DNA from 4 places in the Colwellia sp. BRX10-1 genome. Region 1 is predicted to be linked to each of the others. Evidence: predicted binding sites of a transcription regulator. Region 1 holds the regulator's gene; each other region holds the start of a gene.
What was found. Region 1 encodes sigma-54, which starts transcription at its own class of promoters, with help from an activator protein. Its sites were predicted from a motif close to GTTGGCACGNNNNTNGNNT; they were not measured.

Region 1 (6,001 bases):
GGTTTAATTATTGTTAATGACAATAATATACCTATTGGCGCAATGAATATGCACGACTTACTAAAATCAGGTCTTATCTAATATGCAAACACTCTATGGCGAAATTACTGACACAGCATTCAATACCATGAAAACAATAAAGCTGCTGATATGTGATATTGATGGCGTTTTTTCTGATGGCCGTATTTATTTGGGTAACGATGGTGAAGAATTAAAAGCTTTTCACACTAAAGATGGCTACGGCATAAAAGCATTAGGCGCCAGCGGTGTCGATGTAGCGGTGATCACCGGGAGAACATCAAATATTGTCGCAACACGTATGTCAGCCTTAAATGTTAAATATATAGTGCAAGGTGAAGAAAATAAATTACCCGCCTTGAAAACGATGGCTAAGCAATTAAAGTTATCCCTCGAGGAAATTGCTTATATTGGTGATGATATGCCTGATTATGAGTGTATCAAAGCCGTAGGCTTGGGTATTGCTGTTCAAGATGCCCACCCAAGTATTTTATCTATCGCAAATTACACCACTTTTAACCATGGCGGTTTTGGTGCTGTTCGAGAAATATGCGATTTAATCATGCTTAGCCAAAACACCTTAGCAAATGCTTCGGGTGCGAGTATATGAATCGACTTTATAGTTTAACCTTGTTGTTTTTTCTAATTGCGGGAGGCGTTTACGGTATAATTGAATGGAGAAATTCCTCAGCACCACAATTACAAGCGATTGATAAGACGCTGACCCCTGATTTTATTGCCGAAAATTTACACAGTAATGTTTATAAACATCAAGGAAGTTTAGCTTATGTTGTTGATGCCCATCGTATGGAACATTACCCTGAGTTAAGTATTACCAACTTTGAGTTTCCTCAATACACACTTCATCCCAAAAATGATGCGCCCGCATGGAAAATATCTGCCAATGAAGGCATATTATACAATAACAACCGGGTAAAATTAGCAAAGCATGTCCGCCTGTTAGCAACAGATCCCGATAGCTTATTACAAGAAGTTCAAGGAAAATACTTTGAACTTGATCTAAAAACTAACATCATAAGTTCAGAACAAGAAATTAAAATTATCGGTAAAGGATTTACCATCGATGGTAAAGGTTTAATTGTCGACTTAAACACCAACCAAATGACACTAACTAAACATGTGAAATCAATTTATGAAATTGTTAAAAAATAGCCTACTGTGCTTATTGTTATCAACTCCGCTATTTTCGTCAGCTTTCGCTGAAAAATTTGATATAAAACAAAAGATTGAAATTAACGCTTCAAGACAAGCCGTTGATCTTAAAAATAAAATATTCAGCTATATTGATAACGTGGTGATCACTCAAGGTTCATTAGTTATACGTGCTGATTTAGTACAAGTGCTGACTCAATCTGGCAGTGAAGAAAAAACCTATATCGCTAAAGGGAAGCCAGCAACCTTTAAACAAACCTTAGCCGATGGTACTCCTCTTAGCTTACAAGCAGACGAAATAAGATATGAGCCCGCAAATAATTTAGTGATAATTTCAGGAAATGCGTTATTACAGCAAGAAGGTAGTGAGGTTAGTGGCAGTAGAATTACTTACAATATTGCCACTCAGTATGTTAATGCTGAAAGTAAATCTAACGAACGCACTAAAACGATTTTTCAGCCGAAAGAAAAAATTAAAGCGACAACCACAGACGCGAAAACTCAGGAAAAAATTAATTTATGAGCACTAGCACCCTAATGGCAAAAGGCCTTGCCAAAGCCTATAAAGGCAGAAAAGTGGTTAAAAATGTCAGTATGCAAGTTTCAGCAGGACAAATAGTCGGTTTACTGGGCCCAAATGGTGCCGGAAAAACAACTTCTTTTTATATGATTGTGGGTTTAGTTGAAAGTGATAGTGGCGATATTATCTTAAATGACGAAAACCTGACGTTAGCGCCTATGCATGAGCGTGCGAGAAAAGGCATCGGATATTTACCACAAGAAGCCTCTATTTTTCGAAAACTCAGTGTTTACGACAATATTATGGCTATTTTACAAACACGAAAAGAATTATCAGATGCTGAACGCGAAGAGAAATTAGAACATCTTGTTGAAGAATTCAACATAGGTCATATCAAAGATAATTTAGGCATGAGCTTATCTGGTGGTGAACGCCGCCGAGTAGAAATTGCTCGCGCATTAGCTGCTGAACCAAAATTTATTTTATTAGATGAACCTTTTGCTGGTGTTGACCCAATTTCAGTAGGTGATATTAAAAAAATTATTCTACACTTAAAAGAACGTGGCATTGGTGTGTTGATCACTGATCACAATGTACGTGAAACTCTCGATGTATGTGAACATGCGTATATTGTTAGTCATGGTGAACTTATTGCAGAAGGTACTGCAGATCAAATTCTTGCAAATCAACACGTAAGAGATGTATACCTTGGTGAACAATTCACGCTATAGTAGTCAGTAAATGAATAGTATCTTCGTATGAAAAAAACGAAAATATCCCATTAAAAATAATAGGAAGTTAATGACCTAAATGCGCCCTACTCTACAACTCCGCATAGGACAACAATTAACCATGACGCCACAGTTGCAGCAAGCAATCAAATTGCTGCAACTGTCTACGTTAGAGCTTCAACAAGAAATTCAGGAAGCCTTAGAAAGTAATCCATTATTAGAAATGGATGAGTCTTCAAATAATCCCGAAGATAAAAGTACTGACAACCTTGAAGAAGCTCACACTGCCGGTACTGGTGACGTTAAAGAAGCCCCTGCTTCTGATGGTAGCGAAGACGCTACGCCTACCATTGATGAAATCACCACCACTGAAGCCATGGACAAGAACGATATCCCTGAAGAATTAAACATGGATACCACTTGGGATGATAACTACACGGCTGGTGCAGCAAGTTCAAGCTCAGGCCCAGCTTCAGAAGATTATACTTACCAAGGCGAGACTCAAGACTCCATTCAAGATCATTTGCGCTGGCAAATGGAATTAAGCCCTTTTACCGAAACAGACCGCGCTATAGCGACAGCAATTATTGATGCTGTTGATGACGCCGGTTACTTAACGGTATCTAGTGAAGACATTTTAGAAAGTGTTGCCATTGAAGGAGTAGAGCTTGATGAAATTGAGGTGGTACTAAAACGTATTAACCTCTTTGATCCTGTCGGTGTCGCTGCTCGTTCTATTTCAGAATGTTTAATCATTCAACTTAATCAATTTGACCCCGCTACACCTTGGTTAGCAGAAAGTAAGTTAGTTTTGCGTGACCATATTAATCTACTGGGTAGCCGAGACTATCGTACATTAATGCGTAAAACTCGACTGAAAGAAGAGCAACTGCGCGAAGTGGTGCGCCTTATTCAATCACTTGATCCTAGACCAGGCGATAGTGTGATGAAGAGTGACGATCAGTATGTTATTCCTGATGTTTCTGTTGAAAAGAAAAATGGCCGTTGGGTGGTCGAATTAAATCCTGATACTGCGCCAAAACTTTCGGTGAATCAGCAATATGCTTCGATGTCACGTTCGATGAAGTCGACAGCTGACACACAATTTATTCGCTCAAATTTACAAGAAGCTAAATGGTTTATTAAAAGCTTAGAAAGCCGTAATGATACCTTATTAAAAGTGTCAAACTGTATTGTGCAACGTCAAATTGGCTTTTTTGAACATGGTAATGAAGCCATGCGTCCAATGGTTTTAAATGATATTGCCGAAGCTGTCGATATGCATGAATCAACCATTTCACGAGTGACGACACAAAAGTATATGCATACGCCACGTGGAATTTTCGAACTGAAGTTTTTCTTCTCAAGCCATGTTGGCACCGAAAGCGGTGGCGAATGTTCATCAACAGCTATTCGTGCATTAATCAAAAAATTTGTTGCTGCCGAAATCCCAGCAAAACCACTTAGTGATAGTAAAATGGCTGATTTATTAGCCGATCAAGGGATAAATGTAGCTCGACGTACCATAGCAAAATATCGAGAGTCACTTTCTATTCCACCTTCTAACCAACGAAAAAGTTTACTTTAACGAAAAGATGAGGAATTAAGCTTATGCAAATTAATCTTTCTGGCCACCATGTTGACATTACCGAAGCTTTACGAGAAAACGTCACGACTAAGATGGCAAAATTAAGCCGACATTTTGATCATATCAATAATGTTCATGTTGTTCTCACCGTTGAAAAATCAAATCAAATTGCTGAAGCGACTGTTCACGTTAGTGGCTCTGATTTACATGCAAAAGCTGAAAATGCTGACATGTATGCCTCTATTGATAGTCTTGTTGTTAAGCTTGACCGGCAAATATTGAAGTACAAAGGTAAAACGAATCAGCATTAATGCTGTTTATCGCCTGTTCACTCACCAAAGAATCTAAGTAGTATAATGAAGTTGCAAGATATCCTTACCCTTGATTGCACCCTGTGTGCGATTAAGGGTACAAGCAAAAAAAAACTCCTTGAAATAATTAGCACAACTGCGGCAAAAAAATTCGACAATATTGATACTCATCAATTATTCGAAAGCTTAATGGCGCGTGAAAAGGTTGGCTCTACCGGCATAGGAAATGGCATTGCGATTCCTCATGGTCGATTAACTAACACGTCACAAGTTATTGCTGTATTGCTGACCAGTGAACAAGCCGTTGAATTTGATGCGATAGACAACCGTGCTGTCGATATTATTATTGCGTTATTTGTCCCCGAAGAAAACTGCCAACAACATTTAGATACCTTACAAAGTATTGCGCAAATATTTAGTACTAAACAGTTCGCAAAGCAAGTAAGAAAATGCCAAAATTCGCAAGAGCTTTTTACTTTAATAAAGCATGCTAAACGTTAATAAAATCTAATAATAATCCAGGAAAACTCAAATGAAACTCTTGATAGTCAGTGGTCGCTCAGGGTCAGGTAAAAGTGTCGCCTTACGTGTACTCGAAGATTTAGGCTACTACTGTGTCGATAATATTCCGGTGAATTTATTGCCTGCATTAGCACATACCGTTATTAATGATTACGACAAGGTAGCGGTTAGTTTAGATGTACGTAACTTACCCAATGATCCTAATGACGTTTCAGAAATATTAGATTATCTACCAAAAACAGTAAAACTCGATATTCTGTATTTAGATGCTGATGACTCTGATCTTATTCGACGTTTTAGTGAAACGCGTCGTTTACATCCTTTGATTAAACAAAATATCCCACTCGACCAAGCCATCTCTTTAGAGAAAAAGCTGCTTGAGCCTATTTCCACGCGTGCGGGTTTGTATATTAATACCAGTCAGTTATCACCTCATCAATTATCTGATTTAGTGCGTGAGCGAATTTTGGGCAAAACCTCGGCATCTATGGTGGTGGTGTTTGAATCTTTTGGCTTTAAACACGGTGTACCACAAGACGCAGATTATGTTTTTGATGCACGTTTTCTGCCTAACCCTTTTTGGGAAACAGACTTAAAAGGTTTTACCGGTTTAGATCAACCCGTGCGAGACTTTCTTGCTAGCCAACCGATTGTCACTAAATTTATCTGGCAAATTAACAGTTTTATGATGACATGGTTACCCCACTTAGAAAGAAACAATCGCAGCTATATTACTATCGCCATTGGTTGTACGGGTGGAAAACACCGATCGGTTTATATTGCAGAAATATTAGCAAACAATCTTAGAAAAGAACGCGAAGATGTCCAGTCTCATCATCGCGACATTAAAATACAAAGCACTTAATAACGGTCACTGTATGCCAAAATATAATAAATCATTAACCATTAGCAATAAACTGGGATTACATGCACGTGCTGCCACTAAACTTGCCCAGTTAAGCCAAAAGCTTAATGCTAACGTTACTATTTGCTTAGAGGGCAAAGAAGCTGATGCCAGTAGTATTATGGGGTTAATGTTACTGGCCGGTGGCTTTGGAAAAACCGTAGAGGTTATTACCCAAGGAGAAGATGCTCAACAAGCACTTGACGATGTATGCCAGTTATTTTCTGATAAATT
Region 2 (6,001 bases), on a different contig from region 1:
ATTAACGCAAGGTCTAATTGCTCTAGTGCCTGTTCAAACTGATTGTTTTGTTGGAAGGCCTCTGCGAGCAGCACAATAAAACTTATATTAGCATCTATTGATTTTGCTAATTGAAGGTGAGTAATAGCTTGTGGGAACTTTCCTGTTAAAATTTCTAACTTTGCTAACTCAAATAAAGGTTGGGGATTTTCTTTATCACTGTCAATAACATCTTTGAGGTAATCTTCAGCAAGTTGTAGTTCTCCTAATACGGTATAGGTCTGACCAAGAAGCGACCATGTTTCAACGTCGTCAGGGGCTACTAGCTTAGATTTTACTAATAATGTTTTTGCACGAAAGGGATTATTTAATGCGAGTTCAATTTGAGCGGCTAACTTTAACGCTCTTATATCGTCACTAATAATAGCGATATATTTTTGCAAAAAATCTTGAGCCTTTAAATTTTCTTGTTGCTGAAAACTAATCACACCCGCTAAATAAAGATACACGGGATTCTGTTTCATTATATCTTCGGGTAATCCCATTAATACGGTATTGATATGAGCGGTTGTTTTATTAACTTCTTCAGTATTACCTAAGGCACTGTTTGCAATTATCTTTAAATAATTTGCTTTCGGCTCATTGGGGATTTCTGTGATGATTATACCAAGGTCGTTTAAAGCAAGTTGAAAATCACCCAGTTCAATATATAAACTGGCTCGCGTAAGTAACGCAGGAAAATCTTTATTGTTTAGCTCAATAACTTGTGAAATTATTTTTAACGATTCAATCCGATTGCCAGCTTGCTGTTCTATATTAGCAAGCATTGTCAAAGCGATACTGTTTGTTGGCGATGAAGAGAGTGCTTTATCAATATAGGCTCTTGCTTGGAGCATATTTCCATTAAGCAGCTCTACTTGTGCTATGCCTAATTGGGCTTTGATACTACTAGGCATATACTCTAAAGCTTCTTGGAATAAAACTTTTGCTTGCGCTAAGTTATTCATCGCTATAAAAGCACGTCCTTGCAATACGGCAACTTTACTCAGTTGTTGTTTTTGAGTTATAGAAGCCATTGGCGCATTAATTACTTTTTTATATTTTTGCTGTAAAAGATAAGCTTCAAGCATTAACGGCAGTATTTTACTTTCATCGGCATTCTTTTCTTGGGCGTTTTCTAGTTGATTTTCTGCCGAAGCGCCATCACCCATAGCAATATATACTTCGGCGAGTAACACCATAGAAGGTAAATGTTCAGGATCATTTTTTAAGGCATTCTTTAAATGAATAATTGCCGCGTTGAGTTCAGAAAGGTAAAAGCTTGCTAGGGCATCTTCATAAGGTTTATCTGCGTTTTGATCGGGCAAAGCCAGAGCATGCGAACTCAGCAATAAAATTGTGCCGGAGAGTAAGGCTAAAGTCGTTTTTACCAAAGAGGCCATTTAATTATTTCTCTTATGAAAATCAATTGCTAAGGATACTAGGAGTCATTATGAATATCTAGCAGATCTTTAATTGTTTAAGTTGTACATTTAATAGTTGTCGATATTTTTTACACTTTTAGGTAAAATAACCGATATATCAAATAATATAATCCTATGCACTTAAAAATAAAGGGCTTTTTAATCTTGGCTTGAATATTGAATTGGGTGGGGTCAATAAGTAAATAAAATTTATACATAGTCTTGTGTTTTTATTACACATGTTATTTATGCCAGTATTTAGAAGTAGGTTTAAAATATGAAATGTTTAAAATGGATTGCAATCGCTGCACTTTCAGTATCAAGTATTAACGGGTTTGCTACAACACTTACCGCCGAAAACATAATGAATCAGTACACTGATAAAGGTTATTCTGATATTCAAGATAATTATATAGGTAAAGGTCATAGTAATGACATCAATGGTAAATCTTATCTATATGACGTTGACCAAATGTTTGTTTCTCGTGTCGGTACCACACTATCTGTTGATATCTTTACTGCATTTTACAACGATATAAATAGAGACGGCATCAGGCTTGGTGATTTGTTTATGGCTGCTGATAATAGTTTTAACAGTACTGGAGAATCGCCTTGGGATCCCCAAGGAAATACCTCAGATGACAGCTTTACTAGCGCTGCAGCTAATTCAAATACCGGCACAAATTGGAACTACGTTTACGATTTAAGTGGTGCACGTAATTCTAATTCAGGAACTGGGCAATTAAAGTCGAATTTTGGTGCTAATCAAGTTGTTTCTTCAACGACTCTTCATGGTAACAGTGCCCGTGCTGATCAAGCGGTTATGCTTGCTGATAATAATCATACTGATAAGATTCATGATTCATCTTCATGGTATGCAGATACTTCTTATAGCTATGCTAAGACCGTTGGTGGAACATGGAATGGCTACGGTAAGGTGAGTTTTACCTTTGACGTTACTGGAACTGCATTAGCGACAGCTAATCAAATTGCCTTTCGCTGGGCAATGACCTGTGCTAACGATATTATTGAAGGTGTAGTTTCTTTTGCTCCACCTACAGATACTATTGCAGTGCCGGAGCCACAAACATTTGTATTAATGTTACTTGCTATGTTTGGTCTTATTTACCGTAGAAAAATAACTCACTAATTTACTATTAGCTACTGACCCGTTAGTGGTTTAATTAATGCGCTATATTTAATTATATAGCGCATTTTTTGTATATATTTCAGATTAAATTCTTCTTCTTGCTGATAAATTTTACTATCTCAGACAATACTTGACTAAATTAGTCAAGTTTAAGATAATACACGCGAGACACTCCCGTAACATCTTTGTAAGTAGAGCAATATGTCAACTCCCGAATTACCAATAAAATTTTCCGATGCCGCCGCAAATAAAGTATTATCTTTGATCACAGAAGAAGAGAATCCGGAATTGAAATTACGTGTTTATGTAACAGGTGGTGGTTGCTCAGGGTTTTCATATGGATTTACTTTTGATGAAAAAGTAAATGACGGTGACATGACTATTGTGAAAAAAGGCGTCACTATGGTTATTGATCCTATGAGTTTACAATATTTAGTTGACGGCGAAGTTGACTATATTGAAGGTTTAGAAGGTAGTAGATTTTTAGTACATAACCCAAACGCTTCATCAACCTGTGGTTGTGGATCTTCTTTCTCAATCTAATTCTCTTTAGTTACATTGCGATTAACAAAAAGCCAGCGAAATATCACTGGCTTTTTTGTGCTTTTTTTTCAGCTACGGCCATTCTTTTATTTAAAAAGTTTTTTAAATTAGGCATGCTATTACACCTGATACTGCCGCCAAGCAAGGTTGACATCGCTTTTAGCGCACTATTAAATTTACTGCTATTACAATCTACCTCTTTAATTTTTGCTTTCGCTGGGGCTAACTGATCATACGTTGTGATGGATTGGCCAACGGTACTCTTCTTGGTTAGGTATTTAGTTAAGCTGTCGTTTGCAGCGTTTTCACGGGCTTGGTTATCTAAACGTTGCTTAAGCTTCTCCAGTGACGTTTGACTCATTTTTTTACTTGATGTTTTACTCTCCAACACGTTTTTATCAATTGGCTGTTTAGATAACTTTGCAGGCTGTATCTTCCTATTATTGGTTTTTTCTAACCATTCATTACTTCTTTTTTTTTCATCTGTTGGCATGGTTTCTTTAATGGCTAGCGGTTCCTTGCTGGAAGTAAGAATCGCTTTTTTCCTTAACCGTAAAGGAACATATAGGCGAGCTTGAATAATAGGGTTAACCGAATCGTTATTTTTTACTGCGCTAAGTGGAACTGTTGATAACCCTTGTGTAAAAATGATCAGTACAGCTATATGCAAGATAATCGAGAAGGTCAGTCCTTTGCTTAATTTATTCAAATGTAATCCTCCTTGTTTACTTTATATTTAGCGCTGTAGTATTGAGCTATAAATCTTTTAAAAGTTCAGTATTCGCTTAATTAGGGCTCAATGGTTTTAATAAAGATAGTTTGCCACTTTTTTAAGGCGAACCTATTTGCATGTCGGCGCAAGATTCTTGATACTGAATTAATTCTACAATCAATAATATCTATAAAAGGGAATATAATGCTTAAAGTGCCTTTTCAATCTGTAATAAAAACGCTTGTTTTCAGTAGTACTTTGTTAGCTTTATCAAGTTCAGCGGCAACACTGACTGAATCAGAAACTAAGCAACTGACACAATTAAAAAATACCGCTCTGCAATCTAATTTGTCCTATCAAGTCTTAGAATCTTTAACCACGGAAGTGGGGCATCGATTAATGGGTTCAGAAGGTGATAGAAAAGCTGTCATTTGGGCGCAAGCTAAAATGAACGCTTTAGGCTTTGATAAAGTGTGGACAGAAGAAGTCACGGGTACTTTTTGGCAACGTGGTGAAGCACAAGCGAAAATAATCTCGCCTTATCCTCATAAGGTCGTCGCCATTGCTCTTGGTGGCAGTATTGCTACCAGTGAAGAAGGGTTGATTGGAGATGTTGCACATTTTGAAACCTTAGCTGACTTAATCGCGGCACCAGATAACAGTTTAGATGGAAAAATTGCATTTGTTTCTTATCAAATGGAAGAGCATATCGACGGTAACGGCTATGGTCCAGCCGTAGGTACGCGTGTGGGTGGGGCAGTTGTAGCGGCTAAAAAAGGGGCATCAGCATTAATTATGCGTTCTGTAGGTACAGACAATAACCGTATAGCTCATACCGGCATTATGCGTTATGAGGCTGGCGTGAAAAAAATTCCTGCAGCTGCGCTTTCAAATCCTGACGCAGACTTACTTGTTAATCAATTAAAGCGTAATAAACCGGTTAGCTTTTATCTAAAATTAACCAGCCATACTGATGCTAAAATAACAGCTGTTTCTGCCAATGTCATTGGTGAAATAACCGGTAGCGAATTTCCTGATGAAATTGTCTCAATTGGAGCCCACCTTGACAGCTGGGATGTCGGTACGGGTGCATTAGATGATGGTATGGGTGTTGCTATGATGCTTGCCTCTGCTCACCATATTGCTCAATTACCTATACGTCCAAAGCGCACTATACGCGTCATTCTTTTTGCAGCTGAAGAAGTGGGTTTATTAGGTGCAAAAAAATATATGGAGGTCCATGAAAAAAATATGGATAATCATATCATTGGCGCTGAATGGGACTTTGGTGTTGGTCAAATTTATAAAATGACTTCGGGTGTTGGTAAAGAGTCATTAACGGCAATTAACGACCTTGCTAAGCATCTTGCGCCATTAGGCGTTGAATTATCAAACGATAATAATGCACAAGCACAATCAGATATGAGTGTGATGAGCGCTGCGGGTATGCCAAGCATGAATTTTGCACCTGATGGTACCAAGTACTTTGATTATCACCACACAGAGAACGATACCTTGGACAAGGTGAACCCTGAAGACTTAAAGCAAGCAACAGCGGTTTACACCCTATTTGCTTATTTTTCAGCCCAGTCAGGAATTAACTTTAGAAAATAATATGAGGAGTCGTGAAAAGTTAAGGCTGATTTTTCGCGACTCATTATTCATCACTTCGTAAATATAATCCCTTATTCTTTTTATTTAGCTCACCGACACCTGCTCTTCTATTCGTACAAGTATAAGAAACATTTATTGTTTTCTTGATTTTATTAGAACTATAAACTTAACTTTTAATAAATATACTTACTCATAGTCAACAGAAGAAGTTCTTTAAAGTGCTCCACGAGAGTAAATGAATAGTACCTTCACTGTACCTACTTTCAGTTTTATTAAAAAAGGTGAATTAATCTTTGGTGTTTACTCGCGTTAATGCTGGTAAAGTAATAGGTGGCTACAGCCATTTATCATGAGATTACTAAAAACGTATCCAGCTAATCACCTTATGATTTATAATAAGTTGAACTTAGCCTAGTGATTGAATAACAACAGACTTTCTTGTGGAGTGTATGCTTGATAAGCACTTCTAGCAGATTTAGAGCATTGTGTAGAACGGAGTCTAGTCATTGAGTTTCATGTAAGCTCAACTTAAGAAAATGC
Region 3 (6,001 bases), on a different contig from region 1:
CATATTAAACTTTTCAGCATCAATAGAATGAATAACATCATTCATTGCTTGTACGCCACCAATGTCGCTTATGACCACAAAAGGTACTAGCACAAGCGCTACGAACATAATACACCCTTGCACAAAATCGGTTAAGCTTACGGCTAAAAAACCACCAAACATAGTATAAAGTACAACAACACCTGCGGTAACGTAGAGCCCAACTTCATAATCTAATCCGAAAGAGCTTTCAAACAATTTACCACCAGCAACGATACCTGATGAAGTATAAAGCGTGAAAAAGACAATAATAACAATTGATGAAACTACGCGAAGCAAATGGCGCTTATCATTAAAACGGTTTTCAAAGAAATCAGGTAAAGTTATCGAATCATTTGCTACTTCGGTATAAGTTCTCAAACGAGGCGCAACAATTAAATAATTAAAATAAGCACCAATTACTAAACCTACGGCGATCCAAATACTGCTTAAACCTGTCACATACATAGCACCTGGTATGCCCATTAGCATCCAACCACTCATGTCAGAAGCCCCAGCGGAAAGAGCCGTCACTGAAGGACTTAGATTACGCCCTCCTAGCATATAACCTGCTGCGTCACTGGTCGATTTTTTAAAGGCATATAAACCTATACCGATCATAACAATAAAATATAAACCTAAAGAAAATAATGTACCAAATGCCAAATTAACCTCCGAAAGTAGTATTATATTTTTACTAAGTAAAAAAAATGTTAAAAAGTTCTGTTACTAAGCAAAAAATAGAATAAGCTAGTATGACTAGATATTTTGCTATTACTATACTTTTATTCTTTTCAACTATATTAAAGGTATTATCCATGTAATGTTTTTATGCCAGTAACTAATATATAAAAATAGTTGATGCTAATTTCTCCTTTTTCAAATATATTCAATATAGTTACGAAAAGATCAGGAACTTTTATGTATTTTTATGCCGCCAGGCAACCCATTCTAGATAAAGACAAAAATCTTTTTGCCTATGAATTGCTATTTAGAGACAGCATTGACAACGTTTTTCCTGATATTGATGGCGATGAAGCCACCACAAAAATGATTGAAGCAAGTAAATTTAACTTAGGTATAGGAGAATTTACTGGTAATAAGCCCGCCTTTATTAATTTTACCCTTGAAACATTAAGTCTTGGTTACGCAAATATGCTGACCACTGATGAAGTCGTCGTTGAAATTCTTGAAACCGTTAAGCCGGGTAAAAAGCTATTAGCTATTTGCAAAGACCTTTATGAACAAGGTTATACATTAGCACTAGATGATTATGAACATAAAAAAGTATGGATACATTTTTTCCCTTATATCAAAATAATAAAAATAGATTGGAAAATATCCACTATTGAAGAAATTAAAGAAGTTAAACAAGCGATTACTAATTTCCCTGATATTAAATTGCTTGCAGAAAAAGTTGAAACTTACGACGAGTATAATCAAGCACTAGAATTAGGCTTTGAGCTATTCCAAGGCTTTTTCTTTGCTAAGCCTGAGATGATAAAAACTAAAAGTCTCTCTCCATCACAGATTGCCATGGCTGAGTTACTTTATGAAACATCAAAACCCGAATTAGATTTAATCAGTATTACTTCAGTCTTTGAACGCGATGTAACGCTTTCTTATAAACTATTAAGATATGTTAACTCGGCAATATTTCGCAGACGCAATGAAATATCAACAATAAAACAAGCACTTGTAACACTAGGGTCACAAGAATTAAAGCGATTTTTAGGTTTGATGTTTGCTATAAATGTTAACCCTGACAAACCTTCAGAGTTAATTAATTCAGCGATGGCTCGTGCTAAATTTTGTGAACTTGTCTCAAAGGATATTAATGCTCCAATAGATTCATCTATTGCTTTCTTAACGGGCTTATTATCATTAATTGATGCAATTTTAGATGAAAAACTTGAAACTGTTTTAGAAAAGTTACCACTTGCACAAGAGATAAAGGTTTCTTTACTCACTAAAAAAGGTGTCTTGGCTGAATTAATCCAGTTATTAGAGTACATAGAACATGCACAATGGGATGAAACCACTATTGTTATGAAGAAGTTAGGTATAGAAAAGGAAAAAGTCATTAGAGATTACAACCAAGCACTTTCTTGGGCTGACGAGCAGTCACAAATGACAAATGGCAGTTAATTAAGTCAATGGGTCGATTGACAAAAAACAAGTAACCAAATTGTTTACTTGTTTATTGTCAATGATTAGAGAAAGACACACCCATGCTATAATAGGCGCTAGAGAAGTTTATCTGTATTTAGTTAAAATTACATAAGTTCTTTAGCGTTTTTAGATGAAACAGTAGTGGTTAATAAATTAAAGTCTTTTAACACTATTATTTCGTTAGTTAATCTGTCTTCAAGTGCATCGATGTCGACAACAGATTGACAAAGTACTTCACTACTTTTTTTAATTTGTTCACCACGAGATTCCATTTCGTTTTCCATTTTTTCACCGAAATCCTCCATACGAGATTCAAAAGCGTTCATATCGCCACCAGAGAAAAGCATCTGTTGCCCTACCGCTATCATTAAACTACCAATCGAATTTTGCACCGTCTTTTCTATTGCACTTTCAATACGTTGCTCAAAATCTTCGTTGAAAAAGTTTTCTCCTGAAAAACCATCCTCATCAAAATAAATGTCATTATCACTGGTTAAGCCCAGATCTACTTCTTTACGTATCTCTGAAAGTTGACTAGTAATTTCAGCACTCAGCGTATTATCTTGGCCTAGTAACTCATTAAACGCTAAGTTAATGCCGTCATTCGCAAGATCAATAGCATCCAATGCAACACTTTTTACTTGTGGAACTGCAGCCCTAATGCCAGACGAATAATCATGAACCAAGGATTGCTGATTATCTGTTAAGTCAACTTGAACACCATTGACATATAATCGTTCATTATCAACAATTTTATAGAGTGGCAGTTTACTTTTAGAGAATTCAATGGCGGTTGGCGTAATTTTAATACCACCAGATATTGTTGCATTGCATGAGTCATTTGTAAAAGATGCGGTGGAAGCGAACGTACTGCTGCTTGCCAATATAAGTGCTGTTGCGATGAGTGTTTTCATATTATGCCCTTCGATTGTTATCGATTAAATAATGCCTAACTTAATATAGACATTACAAAACTAGTGCCAACTAGTAAAACCAATAAAATTCAATAAGATACAAGAAAACCACAAAATAAAATGAAAATTAAATACCATTTATTAGTGAAATAAACACATTTGTGGCTAATATGCTAATTGTTGCATTTCAATGAGACGGGATTGGCAGCGAGCGAACTCAAAACTTAATTGCTGTCCTTGGTAAAGCTCAATAATATCAACTTCAGCATTAATAATAAGTCGTATATTTCTATCATAAAATTCATCAACAACAGCAATAAAGCGCCGAGCTTCATCATCTAAGTGGCGAAGTTGGCTTAACAATTTACCGTCGCGTTGATAGTCATCTTCTACGCCTGATATAACAGACGTTATGCGCTCTCCATCAAATTGAGGAACTTGGTCAAGCAATACTAATTTAAAATGATCAGCTAGGCTAATGTAGTCTCGCTGACTTCTAGGACCAGAACATAGTGCATAAAAATCGAAAAGTATAATAGTATCTGTTTTCGCTTGAAAAGGGATTTTACGGTGGTTAACGGTTATATTACCTGAAGTGCCTACAATACCCGTAATATCTAAAAACCTTTGTCTAAGCGTTTTGTTATTTAATGGGTAAGTATAGTCACGATATGCGATTGCGGTTTCATCATAACGGTCTAAGCGATGATCTACAGCACCATCAACCGATAACACTTGGCAATAATCGTTAATTAAATCTATGGTAGGCATAAATCTTTCGCGCTGTAATCCATTACGATAAAGTTCTTCGGGTCGACAGTTAGAGGTAGCGATTAAAATAATATCTTGTTGAAAGAACGCCTGAAATAAGCCAGAAAGCAACATAGCGTCACCAATATCTGAAACATAAAACTCATCAAAACACAGTACTTTGATCTTTTTAGCCCATTGCTTAGCAATAAACGTTAATGGATCACTTTGTCCTGTACATAAATTTAATTGTTGGTGTACTTCTTCAATAAAGCGATGAAAGTGAATACGTTTTTTAGCTGTAACGGCTAAATTTTGAAAGAAGAGATCCATAAGCATGGTTTTACCACGACCGACTCTCCCATAAAGATAAATACCACGAATAGCAGACGATTTTTTCAGTCGTTTAGCAAGCCAAGATTTACGCTCATGTTGATAGATTTGTTCAGAAAGATCATCAAGTTTGGCAACGGCATTAACTTGTGCATAATCGTATTTAAAATTATTCGAAGTAGATAGAGCTTGGTAAGCTGAAAGCATATCTTAAGTTTTAAACGTTGAAACTAAATTTTTCCCACAAAAAAAGGGTGAGACATAAGTCTTACCCTTTTTAGCAATTTATTTGTATGAGGTAACCTAAGTTAGCTCAAGATACAAAATTAAAGAGCTTGAATGTTCTCAGCTTGAGGACCTTTCTGACCTTGAGTTACAGTAAACTGTACTTTTTGGCCTTCAGCTAGAGTTTTGAAACCGTCGCCAGAGATTGCAGAAAAATGTGCGAAAACGTCAGGACCAGATTCTTGCTCGATGAAACCAAAACCTTTAGACTCGTTGAACCATTTTACTGTACCAGTAGTTGTAGACATAATAGTATCCTATTTGTTTAATATAATTAATCTTAATTTTGTTTTAGCCATTAAATAAATTTAATTCACTAAAACGATGATGCTGAGAGTGTTGCTATGACTTATTAAACAGGACGAGCTACTAACATAACTTCGAAACTTGGTACATAAATATAGGTAGTACTTTCTAGCTGCGTGCATTGTATATCGTTGACAGAAAGAGTCAAGTTTTTTATCGACTTTATTAATTCTTTTGTTTGTTTTATGAACAAACCGTTAGGTTAACACTATCAACAAGCCATTTTACTGTTTCACTTTTACCGTGTTATTTGTATCTCTACTTTTTCGGATAAGTTCATCGTCACCAATAGCTATTGCAGACTTTGCTAAGCGGTCATAAAGTAAAACATTTACTGTAGCTGCCAAGTTCATACAACCATTCGTTGGAATATATACCACAGCATCAGCTTTATCGATAACAGCCTGACTAATAGTGCCATCTTCAGGGCCAAACACATACATAGCATTTTTAGGGTGAATGAAGGCCGGCAATGGCACCGCTCCTTCAATTAAATCAACACATATTAGCTTGCTCCCTTCGGGTAAACTTTCCACCAAAGATTCAACACCAATTAAAGGTATTTTTTTACTGGCACTTTGTGTGTCGGTATGAAATTTCGCAGCTCTTGCATACCTAACACCACTGTAGAGTACGCTATCAACTTGATAACATCCTGCTGCGCGCATTACAGCACCAACATTACTTGGGCTTTTAGGATCGGTTAAACCTAAGGTTATCTCAGCTGATTCAGCGTTTTTATGTTTTAACGGTACTTTTATCTTTTTAGTCATTAATATAATCGTTTTGGTTAGTTACTTTACAAATACAGGTAAATTCTACAGGAATTCTCCTTAGCTTTAATAAAAAATTCAAGTAAATAATAATTTTTTATTTGTTCTCAAGTTAACGTTTGATTTTATCTAGTCTACCTTAGCGATCCATAGTTTAAGCTCGAAACCTATAGTGATATGAACACTAAATAAGTTTCACACTAGCAAGTGAAGTGACCAACGAAGTTTACTTTTTAAAAGTTATACAAAGCTATTATTAACGCATTATTCATGAGCTCTTTCCTTGTTAAACAGTAAAGTTGTCATAATCCGTTACATTTCATAAGCAACAAATCAAAAAATAATGGTCATAATAAACTAAGATTTTCTGTTAATAACTATACCTGTGTCATCAATATTTAAAAGGAAATAAAATGAAAAATAGTCTCAAGAAACTATGGAAAGAAAATA
Region 4 (6,001 bases), 240 kb from region 1:
TCCATACCCATTAATTTTAATTTAGTGCTCATATCTGCACCAGTGAACTGCTGTTCACCGCCAATAATGTTATCGGCAGCCACTTTAGCCATAGTGTAGCCTGGCGCCACTAAACCAAAAATAAAGTTATTCCACAAAGCACACTCACCAATAGCGTAAATATTTTCGTTAGAGGTTTTACAGTTGTTATCAACCACAATGCCGCCTCGCTCGCCAACCGCTAAATCAAATTCACGTGCTAAATTATCATAGGGGCGAATACCGGCTGAGAATAAGATGACGTCAGTTTCTAAATGTGTTCCATCGGCAAAATTCATTCGGTGAACACATTCTTCACCGTCGACAATTTCATTGGTGGCTTTTTGTGTATGTACCTGAACACCAATACCTTCGATCATTGAACGCAATAAAGCGCCGCCGTCTTTGTCTAATTGCACGCCCATCAATTGTGGGGCAAACTCTACAACGTGTGTCTGCAGGCCAAGTTCTTTAAGGGCGTTAGCGGCTTCTAAACCTAATAACCCCCCACCAACAACCACACCAACTTTACCCGCTTTAGCTGACGCTTGAATGTCTTCTAAATCTTGAATAGTACGATAAACCAAACAATGGTCACGTTCTTTACCTGGAATAGGGGGAACAAAGGGGTATGATCCTGTCGCCATAACTAATTTATCGTAAGCGAAAATGTCACCCGATTCAGTCGTCACGGTTTGTGCAGCTTTATTAATATTAGTGACTTTCGCGTTGGTAAAAAAATTAACGCCTATTTCGTTGTAATATGCTGGCGTAGTCATGGCTAAATCATCAGCAGTTTTTCCAGAAAAGTACTCTGATAAGTGAACGCGGTCATAAGCTAAACGGTCTTCAGCTGATAGAACGGTAATTTCATAGCCGGCATGTTTCGCCATTTCATCAACAAAGTGATGGCCAACCATGCCATTACCAACGACGACGATCTTCTGAGGTTGTGTACTCATTTTTGGAACCCTACTTCTTTAAATTACTGCTGTAATAGCAGAATTAGATAATGATTTGTTATTAGCAATAAACGAACCAAGTAGTTTTTTTAATAAATTCAATTAGATAGTGATTTATGTGTGAGTTGTAACAGCGATTTTGCACTGCAGTGAAGGCATCAACGCACCAGAGGTGTGCACCATAATCATCAGCGGTAAGTGCAAAGGGGGAAAGGGTTAATTAACTAAAGATACCATCAAGGCAATAAACAATAAGGTTGATACTAATTGCCAAAAAAAGATAGGATCACGCTTTAACAAGGGTTGGTTTTTGTATTCTTCAACGGCAGATGAACTCGGTTTATTTAAATCACTAAAAAATTCTGAAAAGGCTCTATAGCGTTGTTTTGGGTCTGCAGCCGTTGCTTTTTGAAGGCTTAAATCTAACCACAAGGGTAACTCAGGTCGAAACTGTTTAATGCTGCGATATTGCATATCGTTATAATTTTTAATAGTGACTTCAGCACGTTGCATTGGTTTGTAAGGAAGTTCACCAGATAACATTTCATAACAAATAACCCCCAATGAGAATAGGTCACTTTGATAATCAGCTTGCATATGCAATAAGGTTTCAGGTGCAATATAATTTAATGAACCGTGTGGTACTTGTTCTTTTATTGTTTCTTGGTTTTCATCAAGTGAAGCGACAAATACGGTGCCGTAATCAATCAATTTAATTTGACCATATTCATCGATCATAATATTGTCGGGCTTTAAGTCGCGGTGAACTAAATCTAAACGTTGAAATGATCGTAATGCGCCGATCACTTGTTTCATTATATCGCGGACCTGCGCAATGCTAGGTTTAGGGTTGTCATGTAACCATTCACCCAGGGTTTGCCCTTTAATGTATTCACATACATGGTATAAAAACTGGCTGTCTTTTTTAGCGGATAATACACGCATGACATTAACGTGTTTAATGCGTTCTCCCACCCAAGCTTCCCGCATAAAACCTTGTAAATAAAAGGCGTCATCTGAAAAGTTAGCAGAGGGTGCTTTTAACACATAAGGCTTATCTGTTTTAACATCGACGACTAAATACAAGTGTGAACGAATACTGGCGTGTATTATTTTTTTAACAAGATAATCATCAAGTTTCTGCCCAACTTTTAATGCTGGAGGGATCGCTTTTGAACTTAGGTCGCGTTCAATTTCTGCCAGTTTCCGATTCGGTATCGCGTCAATATAAACCAGTAAGCAGGTCACATTGTCATGACTACCGCGCTCAAGTGCGGTGGCAACAATTTTTTCAGAAAGAGCTTCTAAGTCAGACTTATTTGGTGATAACGGCAATGAATCAAAGAGTGTTTTAAAAGCAGCTTTACTAACAAAGTCATGAATACCATCACAACTTAGCATAAATAAATCTCCTGCCTGTAAATCGACTTGATAAACATCAACTTCTAAATGGCTATCAGCACCTAATGCGCGTGTTAATAAATCCTGTTGCCCTATTTGTTTACGATTATGATCACGGGTTATAATTTCTAATTGTTGCTGGCGATATTTTGTTATACGGGTATCGCCAACATGAAAAATATAACCGGTGTTTGATTTAGCAATAAGCGCTGAAAAAGTCGTTAGCCATTGAGGTGAGTCTTGATTAACTAGAGCATCAACAAATCCGCTTTGTGAATACAACCAGTTATTTAAACTGCTTAATACTTTAGCGGCAGATTTCTGTGTAGACCATGTTTCGGGCGTAGCAAGATACTCTTGAATAAATTGAGTGACCGCAAGTTGTGAAGCTTCAGCGGCTTTACTTGCGCTCGATACTCCATCTGCGATAGCCACAACCGCGCCTTTAGCGCGTAATTCAAGTTTTTTTGGCACAATAGCAGCAAAAGCGTCTTGGTTTTCTGCCTTTAAACCTTTATGAGAAAAACCACCAAAGCATAGTTGTAAATCTACAACCGTGCTTTGGAGCGTTTGCTTCTCTGTATTGATAACACTCATGTTAGCTTAGTGACCGACATTAATTAATTCAACTGTGCCATCTTCACGTACCTCAGTCATTGTGCCTTTTGGCTCTACCATAAAGAGTAATGTAATAAAGCCTACCACAGCGGTAGCGGCAATCACCATAAAGAAAGTCGAGTAATCAACCATAGTTAATACGGTTAAGTAAACCACCGCACCCACGTTACCGTAAGCGCCTGTCATACCGGCAATTTGTCCCGTTAAACGACGTTTAATTAAGGGGACTGCTGCAAATACAGCTCCTTCACCCGCTTGCACGAAAAAAGAACAAGCCATAGCTGTTACTACTGCTAGGGCTAATGGCCATTCTCCGGTGATTTCCGACATGGCAAAATAACCCGCAGCTAAACCTGCTGTTAAAATTAATAAGGTTTTCTTTCGGCCAAACTTGTCTGATAACCAACCACCACCAGGACGAGACATTAAATTCATAAATGCATAAGTAGAGGCTAACATCGCTGCGTACACCATGCTTAATTCGAATGTTTCAGCGAAGAATAATGGTAACATCGAAACAACGGCCAACTCAGAACCGAAAGTTGCAAAATAAAGCACATTTAACACAGCCACTTGCTTGAATTCGTAACGATGAATTTCTTCGACCGGTTTTGAAAATAAGTGACCGTTTACTTTAATGGTTTGTTTTAATTCAATGGCAAACAAAACCACTAAGCTAATGTAGGCAATGACGGCACTTTGTTCTGTTAATAAACTGACACCGGCAGGTGATAATTTCCAGGTGAGTAAAGCTAAAGCGCCATACATAGGAATTTTCATAATGAGTAATAAGAAGAAGTCGCCCGTTGAGGTCACTTCCATTGCACCTGTTTGTTTAGGCTTGAAATACGTTGAACCCTTAGGTGTATCCGTTACGTTTTGATACCAGACAACACTGAAAACCAAGCTTAATACACCGGTAAAAGCAACGGCGTATCTCCAGCCATCTTCACCACCAAAGGCTAACGCTAGTGTAGGTAGTGACATGGCAGCAGCGGCTGAACCAAAGTTACCCCAACCCCCATAAATGCCTTCAGCCGTCCCTAATTCGTTAGCGGGGAACCATTCAGAAACCATACGGATTCCAATAACAAAACCCGCACCAATAAAACCTATTAAGAAGCGCGAAAGTGCCGCTTGTTCAAACGTATCTGCAAGCGCAAACATAAAACAAGGGATACTACACACACCAAGCAAAACCGCGAATGTTAAGCGCGGACCGTATTTATCGGTAAGCATACCAATGACAACACGCGCTGGAATGGTTAACGCTACGTTTAATAACATTAATGTTTTTATTTCAGCTTTTGTTAGCCCTAATGAATCAGCAATAACTGACACCAAGGGAGCAAAGTTAAACCAAACAGCAAACGTAATGAAAAACGCTATCCAACTCATATGTAATGCTTTCATCTTACCTTTGAATGAAAATATATTGAGACCTTCTTGACCGCTCATGTACCACTCCTAAAATTGAGTCAATTAAATAAGCAGGTTTATTTAATACTCATCATTGATTGAGTTACGTAGAGCAAAGGTAGTGCCATCATTATTACTTTATCTATCATATTGTTTTAAAAGACTTTATTGTTATTTTTATTGTGTTGATAATTTTTGGTGCACAAGACAATGACGAATACGCACAAATAGAGTGCAAAAAAAGAGTCAGTAAACAATGCATCATTAATGAGCACTTATATTTAGCAGACACCTTTAAAAAGGAGTCAATAAAACCATTGTTGTTGAGAGAGATTAGTTAGATGAGCGCTTTATGGTTGAGTCAACAATGGTGTTGATTTGAGCTTAGGTCACCAGAAAAATGGTGACGGAACTGTCCGCTTGATTAAGTCTCAGGTGATGTTATTTAAGATATAGTGGCTTGCTGTCTAAAAGTACAAAAGCCAGTTATTAGCGTATGAATTAAGAGGGTGAAAAATTGGCTGTGCTAAAACAGAACGCCGCTTAAATCTCCTTAATGACTTATCTGGAAAATTCACAACTAGGGGTTTTCCCCCGTATAAAGTAGGGGCTGTTCCTGATGGTCTTATTTGCCAAAATCTTGTCAAATAATAGCGTAAATAAAATACACTTTTAAAGACGGGTAGATATAAAGTATGAAGACAATAATAAAGAACATGGCATTAACCATGTCAATCGCAGGTATCAGTCTTAGTGCAACCGCAGCTGCAGTCATTGGCTCTCAATTAGAGCAACAATTACAAAGTATGACAGTAACAGACAGCGCTATGGTTGTCGTTTCCTATGATCAACTTGATGCATTAACAACTACCCAGTTGCAAAGCTTATTAAACCTTGGTTTAACTCAAGGTGTACAGTTTAAATCATTACCTATCGTAGGTGTGATGGCAAACGCTAATCAGATTAATCACTTAGCGGCAATGCCAGGTGTTCGTTCGATATTCGCTAACCGTTCATTAGAATATTATAATGCTGAAGCACGTCAGATAACAGGTGTAGAAAAACTACAATCTAGCGCATTCGACAGCAACAATGGCATGAAATACACGGGTAAGGGCGTTACCGTTATTGTTAATGATTCAGGCATTGATGCAACATTAGATGATTTAGAATATGGCGTTAAAGTGATTGAAAATGTGCAAGGCGTTACCCATGCTCAAGCGCTTTCTTTAACCGGTTTTGACGGTATGTGGCTAGAAGGTCAACGTAACACTGACTTAAATGTTGGTCATGGTACACATTGTGCCGGTACTGTCGGCGGTTGGGGGACTCACTCTGGCGGCAAATACCAAGGTGCAGCACCTGGCGCTGATATTATTGGTTATGGCTCTGGCGCGGGTCTTTCTATTTTAGATGCGCTGGGCGGCTATGATTATGCTATTACCCACGTTTGGGATTTTAACTCTCCCATTCGAGTGATGAGTAACTCTTGGGGCTCTAGTGGTAAATATGACTCTGCAGGTCCAATATCTTTAGCGTCTTATAAAGCGCATAGAATGGGCATTATGTCGGTATTTGCTGCC

Region 2: H4J75_RS02775 (PEP-CTERM sorting domain-containing protein) is a predicted target of sigma-54. The motif match lies at 1,607-1,625, and genes of this name have one in related genera.
Region 3: H4J75_RS10260 (DUF2884 family protein) is a predicted target of sigma-54. The motif match lies at 3,157-3,175, and genes of this name have one in related genera.
Region 4: nirB (nitrite reductase large subunit NirB) is a predicted target of sigma-54. The motif match lies at 1,043-1,061, and genes of this name have one in related genera.

The regions. Positions count from the first base shown of each region.
Region 1 covers NZ_JACGWC010000001.1:444,071-450,071, forward strand. Annotated here, with positions in the region: gene H4J75_RS01970 (KpsF/GutQ family sugar-phosphate isomerase) at 1-81, shown strand, start outside; gene kdsC (3-deoxy-manno-octulosonate-8-phosphatase KdsC) at 83-628, shown strand; gene lptC (LPS export ABC transporter periplasmic protein LptC) at 625-1,191, shown strand; gene lptA (lipopolysaccharide transport periplasmic protein LptA) at 1,172-1,714, shown strand; gene lptB (LPS export ABC transporter ATP-binding protein) at 1,711-2,442, shown strand; gene H4J75_RS01995 (RNA polymerase factor sigma-54) at 2,522-4,030, shown strand; gene hpf (ribosome hibernation promoting factor) at 4,054-4,341, shown strand; gene ptsN (PTS IIA-like nitrogen regulatory protein PtsN) at 4,387-4,842, shown strand; gene rapZ (RNase adapter RapZ) at 4,874-5,728, shown strand; gene H4J75_RS02015 (HPr family phosphocarrier protein) at 5,742-6,001, shown strand, end outside.
Region 2 covers NZ_JACGWC010000002.1:59,542-65,542, reverse strand. Annotated here, with positions in the region: gene prsT (XrtA/PEP-CTERM system TPR-repeat protein PrsT) at 1-1,421, opposite strand, end outside; gene H4J75_RS02775 (PEP-CTERM sorting domain-containing protein) at 1,720-2,592, shown strand; gene erpA (iron-sulfur cluster insertion protein ErpA) at 2,794-3,135, shown strand; gene H4J75_RS02765 (hypothetical protein) at 3,179-3,844, opposite strand; gene H4J75_RS02760 (M20/M25/M40 family metallo-hydrolase) at 4,052-5,461, shown strand.
Region 3 covers NZ_JACGWC010000010.1:31,698-37,698, reverse strand. Annotated here, with positions in the region: gene putP (sodium/proline symporter PutP) at 1-684, opposite strand, end outside; gene H4J75_RS10265 (EAL and HDOD domain-containing protein) at 940-2,166, shown strand; gene H4J75_RS10260 (DUF2884 family protein) at 2,295-3,104, opposite strand; gene zapE (cell division protein ZapE) at 3,270-4,394, opposite strand; gene H4J75_RS10250 (cold-shock protein) at 4,514-4,720, opposite strand; gene H4J75_RS10245 (RNA methyltransferase) at 5,003-5,551, opposite strand; gene lepB (signal peptidase I) at 5,965-6,001, shown strand, end outside.
Region 4 covers NZ_JACGWC010000001.1:199,165-205,165, reverse strand. Annotated here, with positions in the region: gene nirB (nitrite reductase large subunit NirB) at 1-980, opposite strand, end outside; gene H4J75_RS00900 (bifunctional protein-serine/threonine kinase/phosphatase) at 1,197-2,978, opposite strand; gene H4J75_RS00895 (NarK family nitrate/nitrite MFS transporter) at 2,985-4,457, opposite strand; gene H4J75_RS00890 (S8 family serine peptidase) at 5,114-6,001, shown strand, end outside.